Regions from separate parts of the Lysinibacillus sp. FSL L8-0312 genome, predicted to be linked through region 1. Evidence: a T-box and tRNA genes for the amino acid it is inferred to sense, from the RefSeq annotation. Region 1 holds a T-box; the other regions hold tRNA genes.
The links. The T-box of region 1 lies ahead of ileS (isoleucine--tRNA ligase). A T-box ahead of a tRNA ligase gene usually reads a tRNA of that ligase, here a tRNA-Ile.
Positions count from the first base shown of each region.

Region 2: it encodes a tRNA-Ile, which carries the amino acid that the T-box ahead of ileS (isoleucine--tRNA ligase) is inferred to sense. The anticodon was not compared.
Region 3: it encodes a tRNA-Ile, which carries the amino acid that the T-box ahead of ileS (isoleucine--tRNA ligase) is inferred to sense. The anticodon was not compared.

Region 1 covers NZ_JBBOOV010000001.1:964,787-967,013, forward strand. The annotation lists gene ileS (isoleucine--tRNA ligase) at 1-832, opposite strand, end outside; T-box leader at 893-1,131, opposite strand; gene MHI22_RS04925 (hypothetical protein) at 1,191-1,367, opposite strand; gene MHI22_RS04930 (DUF2785 domain-containing protein) at 1,381-1,584, opposite strand; gene MHI22_RS04935 (hypothetical protein) at 1,817-1,957, opposite strand; gene MHI22_RS04940 (hypothetical protein) at 2,012-2,227, opposite strand, start outside.
Region 2 covers NZ_JBBOOV010000001.1:2,157,487-2,159,713, reverse strand. The annotation lists rRNA gene MHI22_RS10955 (23S ribosomal RNA) at 1-60, shown strand, start outside; rRNA gene rrf (5S ribosomal RNA) at 251-366, shown strand; tRNA gene MHI22_RS10945 (tRNA-Val) at 377-452, shown strand; tRNA gene MHI22_RS10940 (tRNA-Thr) at 456-531, shown strand; tRNA gene MHI22_RS10935 (tRNA-Lys) at 540-615, shown strand; tRNA gene MHI22_RS10930 (tRNA-Leu) at 633-717, shown strand; tRNA gene MHI22_RS10925 (tRNA-Gly) at 753-827, shown strand; tRNA gene MHI22_RS10920 (tRNA-Leu) at 833-921, shown strand; tRNA gene MHI22_RS10915 (tRNA-Arg) at 930-1,006, shown strand; tRNA gene MHI22_RS10910 (tRNA-Pro) at 1,014-1,090, shown strand; tRNA gene MHI22_RS10905 (tRNA-Ala) at 1,107-1,182, shown strand; tRNA gene MHI22_RS10900 (tRNA-Met) at 1,210-1,283, shown strand; tRNA gene MHI22_RS10895 (tRNA-Ile) at 1,291-1,367, shown strand; tRNA gene MHI22_RS10890 (tRNA-Ser) at 1,383-1,475, shown strand; tRNA gene MHI22_RS10885 (tRNA-Met) at 1,529-1,603, shown strand; tRNA gene MHI22_RS10880 (tRNA-Asp) at 1,607-1,682, shown strand; tRNA gene MHI22_RS10875 (tRNA-Phe) at 1,740-1,815, shown strand; tRNA gene MHI22_RS10870 (tRNA-Gly) at 1,821-1,894, shown strand; tRNA gene MHI22_RS10865 (tRNA-Ile) at 1,896-1,969, shown strand; tRNA gene MHI22_RS10860 (tRNA-Asn) at 1,977-2,053, shown strand; tRNA gene MHI22_RS10855 (tRNA-Ser) at 2,063-2,153, shown strand; tRNA gene MHI22_RS10850 (tRNA-Glu) at 2,156-2,227, shown strand.
Region 3 covers NZ_JBBOOV010000001.1:3,471,263-3,473,489, reverse strand. The annotation lists gene MHI22_RS17505 (nitric oxide synthase oxygenase) at 1-560, opposite strand, end outside; tRNA gene MHI22_RS17500 (tRNA-Glu) at 879-950, opposite strand; tRNA gene MHI22_RS17495 (tRNA-Asn) at 952-1,028, opposite strand; tRNA gene MHI22_RS17490 (tRNA-Ile) at 1,036-1,109, opposite strand; tRNA gene MHI22_RS17485 (tRNA-Gly) at 1,114-1,187, opposite strand; tRNA gene MHI22_RS17480 (tRNA-Phe) at 1,194-1,269, opposite strand; tRNA gene MHI22_RS17475 (tRNA-Ser) at 1,274-1,366, opposite strand; tRNA gene MHI22_RS17470 (tRNA-Ala) at 1,380-1,455, opposite strand; tRNA gene MHI22_RS17465 (tRNA-Pro) at 1,471-1,547, opposite strand; tRNA gene MHI22_RS17460 (tRNA-Arg) at 1,563-1,639, opposite strand; tRNA gene MHI22_RS17455 (tRNA-Lys) at 1,659-1,731, opposite strand; tRNA gene MHI22_RS17450 (tRNA-Gln) at 1,746-1,820, opposite strand; tRNA gene MHI22_RS17445 (tRNA-His) at 1,830-1,905, opposite strand; tRNA gene MHI22_RS17440 (tRNA-Trp) at 1,953-2,026, opposite strand; tRNA gene MHI22_RS17435 (tRNA-Tyr) at 2,031-2,114, opposite strand; tRNA gene MHI22_RS17430 (tRNA-Thr) at 2,122-2,197, opposite strand; tRNA gene MHI22_RS17425 (tRNA-Asp) at 2,208-2,227, opposite strand, start outside.

The sequences.
Region 1 (2,227 bases):
ACTCTTGCCCATCATGCTCACTTAGTACTTCGATAGGCTCTGTAAAAACCTTTTCCACCAGTGATTTAGCGAGGATGTATATGTTATCTTCGTGCTTTACACGTACATATTGAAGAGATGGATTCATAGCCAAGGCTACATTAGCAGGTAATGTCCAAGGCGTCGTTGTCCAGCCTAAGAAATATTCGTCGCGATCCCGAAGCTTAAACATCGCTGTAACGGATAAGTCTTTGACATCCTTATACCCCTGTGCTACCTCATGTGAACTTAAGGATGTTTGGCAGCTAGGGCAATAAGGTGAAACACGATGCCCTTTATATAAAAGTTGTTCCTTGTGTACATGGCTTAAAATATGCCACACAGATTCGATATAATCATTGCTTAGTGTCAGATAAGGATTATCCATATCAAGCCAGTAGCCAAGCTGCTCTGTAAAGGTACGCCATTTTTGCTCATAGGTAAAAACGCTCTTTTTACATGCCTGAATAAATCGCTCTACCCCGTAATTCTCAATTTCCTGCTTCCCAGAGATGCCTAATGCCTTTTCTACTCCTAATTCCACAGGCAATCCATGTGTATCCCAGCCTGCTTTTCGTTCAACGAGATAGCCTTGCATCGTTTTATAGCGTGCCACAACATCTTTAATTGTTCTGCCAAAAGCATGACCAACATGTGGTAAACCATTCGCTGTTGGCGGTCCCTCGTAAAATACAAAGGGCTGCTGTCCAGCACGATTGTTGATGGACTTTGCCAAGGTTCCTTCTTGCGCCCACAACGCACGAATCCTCGTTTCTCGTTCAACCATTGTTTCCTTCTTTTGTTCTTCCTGCATATGAGTTCCTCCTATACAATCCATTTTGTATAAAAGGCATACAAAAAACCCCGTCCCAAGGAAAGGGACGGGGTTAACCGCGAATACCACCCTAATTCTATTGACACAATGGTCAATAGCGCTCAGCAACGTACAATCATACGTGTTCTTTTTAACGGTAGACACCCGGATTGGCTTACTCTATTCAGCCAATCTTCTCAGAGAGGATTTTCATGTAACACCTGCACACCGACTTCCACCAAATGTCGGCTCTCTGTAGAACAAAATGAAACACTACTCTTTCTCATCAACGAATTTGTATGCTCTTATTGTCACTCATCGTAACAAATTACCAATTGTCTGTCAACAGTGGACAACCTTAAAAAATTTCATTGAGACAAGTGGCAATGCTTTGATGGAGAGTCATATATTGAGATTGCGGATTGGTTTGAATAAAGCTCTTCAGCAATATTTTGACATTAAATAGCCCGATATAAAAGTTTACTTCATCCAATTGCCCCTTTAATGTGGCTACTGTTGACAGTGTTTGCTGCAATATTTGGATGATTTCATTTTTCCAACATAGCGAAAATCGGGACTAACAACCTTTCCTCCTCATCATGAATAAATACATAAGCAGGTTGTAAATAGAAAGACCAAAGTGCATGTAACATAGCGACATAGGCTGATCCATTCATTTTAGGATTTTTCACTAGTTCATCAATAGCATCCGATACATGTGCCACACTATGTGCCCATCCTTTGCCAAGCACATAGCTTCTTACATCCTTTTCAGATGATATGTAAGTTCGTAACTTCGTTTGACAAGCCTCATGCTATCCTTAGATAAACAAATATCTGTGTAGATCCCTAGCTAAAATAAGTGCGAGCAATAAGATTGTAAACGAGTGAGTAAAAAACCCAATCAGATTCCTTTGAATAATAAATGGTTTAAGCTGTAATCCCAAAGTTCAATGAAGCAACGATGATTCAGCAAGTTTTTTTCTAAAATCCATTCATAAAAGCTGACCTAAATCCATGTATCTCGTAGCTCACTTCAGTAGAACCGATATGTGCTAGCATGGCATGCAAAAGCTGCTGTTGATGCTCTTGCTGCCAAGTAGCCTGACCCTTTTTCAATGCCATTAATCTAGCCTTTAATTCATCTTCCTTCAATACAACTGGCTAATTCCACTTTGCTTATTCATTGTGATACTCCGTACTACTTTCTCGGTATAGCCCATCCAGCTTCCATCCATTATAAAAACGGACATAGGTCAATTCCTTTTGCCAATTATCTAGGTGCACAATCACCTTGCTGCTCCAGGGGAAAGTAGCTGCATAAACCCGACCTCTGCGTACCTCAGCTATGTCATCCGCTACACCAAGAAGTGTAAAAGGTGCATTCGCATTATA
Region 2 (2,227 bases), 1.2 Mb from region 1:
AGGTGGAAGTGTGGTGACACATGGAGCTGACGAATACTAATCGATCGAGGACTTAACCAAAATGTTTGAACCATTCAATGAACCGTTTATCCAGTTTTGAAAGAACAAAACTTTCAATAAAAAAAGAGCTTCAAGACACAAGTAGAACAAGGAAGCAAACGAGTGATTGAAGGAGCGTACTTCTGTACGTGACTGATTGAACGAGAGCAGCTGACGCAGTAATACGCCGTGTATTGAAGGTCGACCATAGTCTAGTGATGATGGCAAAGAGGTCACACCCGTTCCCATACCGAACACGGAAGTTAAGCTCTTTAGCGCCGATGGTAGTTGGGGGCTTCCCCCTGTGAGAGTAGGACGTCGCTAGGCATAATACCCAGGAGGATTAGCTCAGCTGGGAGAGCATCTGCCTTACAAGCAGAGGGTCGGCGGTTCGAGCCCGTCATCCTCCACCATATGCCGGTTTAGCTCAGCAGGTAGAGCAACTGACTTGTAATCAGTAGGTCGTGGGTTCGATTCCTATAGCCGGCACCATTTTTTTAGAGCCATTAGCTCAGTTGGTAGAGCATCTGACTTTTAATCAGAGGGTCGAAGGTTCGAGTCCTTCATGGCTCACCATTTTTAAATAATAATAAGCGGGTGTGGCGGAATTGGCAGACGCACTAGACTTAGGATCTAGCGCCGCAAGGCGTGGGGGTTCGACTCCCTTCACCCGCACCATTATTTCATTGCCAGATAAAAAAACTTATGCACATGCGGAAGTAGTTCAGTGGTAGAACACCACCTTGCCAAGGTGGGGGTCGCGAGTTCGAACCTCGTCTTCCGCTCCAAATGTGCCGGGGTGGCGGAACTGGCAGACGCACAGGACTTAAAATCCTGCGGTAGGTGACTACCGTACCGGTTCGATTCCGGTCCTCGGCACCATTTTTAATGCGCCCGTAGCTCAATTGGATAGAGCGTCTGACTACGGATCAGAAGGTTATGGGTTCGACTCCTGTCGGGCGCGCCAAAAAGAACGGGAAGTAGCTCAGCTTGGTAGAGCACTTGGTTTGGGACCAAGGGGTCGCAGGTTCGAATCCTGTCTTCCCGACCATTTCCAAAGAAATTATGGGGCCTTAGCTCAGCTGGGAGAGCGCCTGCCTTGCACGCAGGAGGTCAGCGGTTCGATCCCGCTAGGCTCCACCATAATAAATTAACCAGTATAAAGATCCTGGCGGCGTAGCTCAGCTGGCTAGAGCGTACGGTTCATACCCGTAAGGTCGGGGGTTCGATCCCCTCTGCCGCCATCTTAAAGGACCTTTAGCTCAGTTGGTTAGAGCAGACGGCTCATAACCGTCCGGTCGCAGGTTCGAGTCCTGCAAGGTCCACCATTTATATATTGCAACGGAGGTATACCCAAGTCTGGCTGAAGGGATCGGTCTTGAAAACCGACAGGCGGGTAACACCGCGCGGGGGTTCGAATCCCTCTACCTCCTCCAGTTTTAAATCTTTATAAATGGTGCTTTAAAAACTCGAAACCGTATAAAATTATCGCGGGGTGGAGCAGTGGTAGCTCGTCGGGCTCATAACCCGAAGGTCGTTGGTTCAAATCCGGCCCCCGCAACCAAATGGTCCCGTGGTGTAGCGGTTAACATGCCTGCCTGTCACGCAGGAGATCGCCGGTTCGATCCCGGTCGGGACCGCCATTATTTTCATAAGAAGATATGAAAAGCAAAAGAAAATAAGCTTAGCATGGACGAAATGGGTCAGTAGCTCAGTTGGTAGAGCATTAGATTGAAGCTCTAAGTGTCGGCGGTTCGATTCCGTCCTGACCCACCATTTATGCGGGTGTAGTTTAATGGTAAAACCTCAGCCTTCCAAGCTGATGTCGTGGGTTCGATTCCCATCACCCGCTCCAAGGGCCTATAGCTCAGCTGGTTAGAGCGCACGCCTGATAAGCGTGAGGTCGATGGTTCGAGTCCATTTAGGCCCATCATTATTCCGAAGTAGCTCAGTTGGTAGTAGCACCTGACTGTTAATCAGGTTGTCGCAGGTTCGAGTCCTGCCTTCGGAGCCATTTTTATGTGGGGAAGTACTCAAGAGGCTGAAGAGGCGCCCCTGCTAAGGGTGTAGGTCGGGTAACCGGCGCGAGGGTTCAAATCCCTCCTTCTCCGCCATTGGCCCGTTGGTCAAGTGGTTAAGACACCGCCCTTTCACGGCGGTAACACGGGTTCGAATCCCGTACGGGTCA
Region 3 (2,227 bases), 2.5 Mb from region 1:
TCTGGATGACGAATTGGCACCTCTAAAATATATTCTACAGGAATTGTAAACAGCTGCGGAGCTCGCTCATCTACTTGTATAACAAGAGGTAACACATCGAATGGTGTCCTCTCACTTTTCCAACCTAACGATTCACATACTTTAGTAAAAACAATAGAATGTGCATCACCAATAACGCCAGCTTCCGTTTCATAGCCTGCATAACGAATTAGCTGATGATTCCATATACGCACTCTGTTCGAAGCAAATACTGTTATTGTTGGACGGATTTTTCCACTATTTGTTGCATAATCGATATGCTCCAGTAGTTTTTGAAAAATATCCTGTTCATCTAAAACGGCACGTGCATCTACTACATGCAATGATTGCCAAAACAGACGACCAATACATTTGTTACTATTACGCCACGCCACCCGTGCACCAAAAGCTAGCTCCTCTGTTGTTGGGTCGTACTCACCTGCATTCTTAATCTGTTGTAATCTATTCGCTAACCAACGCTCTGATTCATCTTGTTCTGTCTGATATAAACTTAAAAATTGCTGGATCTCCTGTATATTCATTTCGATTCCTCCACTTATCCTCATATTAGAGGAACAAAACGACAAGCACCACGAAAATAGCTATAAAAAAACATACATATTGCATATATGAAATAGTTTGTTCAAATTTATAATGAATCGAATCATGATTAGAAGATATTGTGAATGAAGAAGGAAAAGAGGTGGGCGACATCTTATAGAAAGGAGAAACAAAATATTAGTCATGTAAAAAAGCTACTGAACCATTGATAGCGGATTCGTAGCTTTCACTCTTTACTAATGTATCATTTATTGATAAAAGAAAAAGCATGTAACACAATATTTGTGCTACATGCTTGATGACCCGTACGGGATTCGAACCCGTGTTACCGCCGTGAAAGGGCGGTGTCTTAACCACTTGACCAACGGGCCGTGGCTCCGAAGGCAGGACTCGAACCTGCGACAACCTGATTAACAGTCAGGTGCTACTACCAACTGAGCTACTTCGGAATAATGATGGGCCTAAATGGACTCGAACCATCGACCTCACGCTTATCAGGCGTGCGCTCTAACCAGCTGAGCTATAGGCCCATTTTGGAGCGGGTGATGAGAATCGAACTCACGACATCAGCTTGGAAGGCTGAGGTTTTACCATTAAACTACACCCGCAAATAATGGTGGGTCAGGACGGAATCGAACCGCCGACACTTAGAGCTTCAATCTAATGCTCTACCAACTGAGCTACTGACCCAAAATGGAGGAGGTAGAGGGATTCGAACCCCCGCGCGGTGTTACCCGCCTGTCGGTTTTCAAGACCGATCCCTTCAGCCAGACTTGGGTATACCTCCAAAAATATTGAACTGGTGGAGCCTAGCGGGATCGAACCGCTGACCTCCTGCGTGCAAGGCAGGCGCTCTCCCAGCTGAGCTAAGGCCCCATTTATCATAAAAAATGGTCGGAATGACAGGATTCGAACCTACGACCCCTTGGTCCCAAACCAAGTGCTCTACCAAGCTGAGCTACATTCCGAAAACATAAATTTATTGGCGCGCCCGACAGGAGTCGAACCCATAACCTTCTGATCCGTAGTCAGACGCTCTATCCAATTGAGCTACGGGCGCAATATTCATTAAAAAACGATGAGCCATGAAGGACTCGAACCTTCGACCCTCTGATTAAAAGTCAGATGCTCTACCAACTGAGCTAATGGCTCGTAAAAAAGAAAAATGGCTGGGGTACTAGGATTCGAACCTAGGCATGACGGAATCAAAATCCGTTGCCTTACCGCTTGGCTATACCCCAATTTGAAAATGGGGCGACTGATGGGAATCGAACCCACGAATGTCGGAACCACAATCCGATGCGTTAACCACTTCGCCACAATCGCCACTATATAAATTATAACAGCTGTATATGAACGAGTACCTCAATACCTGGCAGGGGCAGTAGGAATCGAACCCACACCAAAGGTTTTGGAGACCTCTATTCTACCGTTGAACTATGCCCCTAAAATGGTGGAGGGGGACGGATTCGAACCGCCGAACCCTAAGGAGCGGATTTACAGTCCGCCGCGTTTAGCCACTTCGCTACCCCTCCAAGGGAATGGTGCCGGCGATAGGAGTCGAACCCACGACCTACTGATTACAAGTCAGTTGCTCTACCAACTGAGCTACACCGGCAAAAAAAAAATGGCGGTCCCGACCGGGATC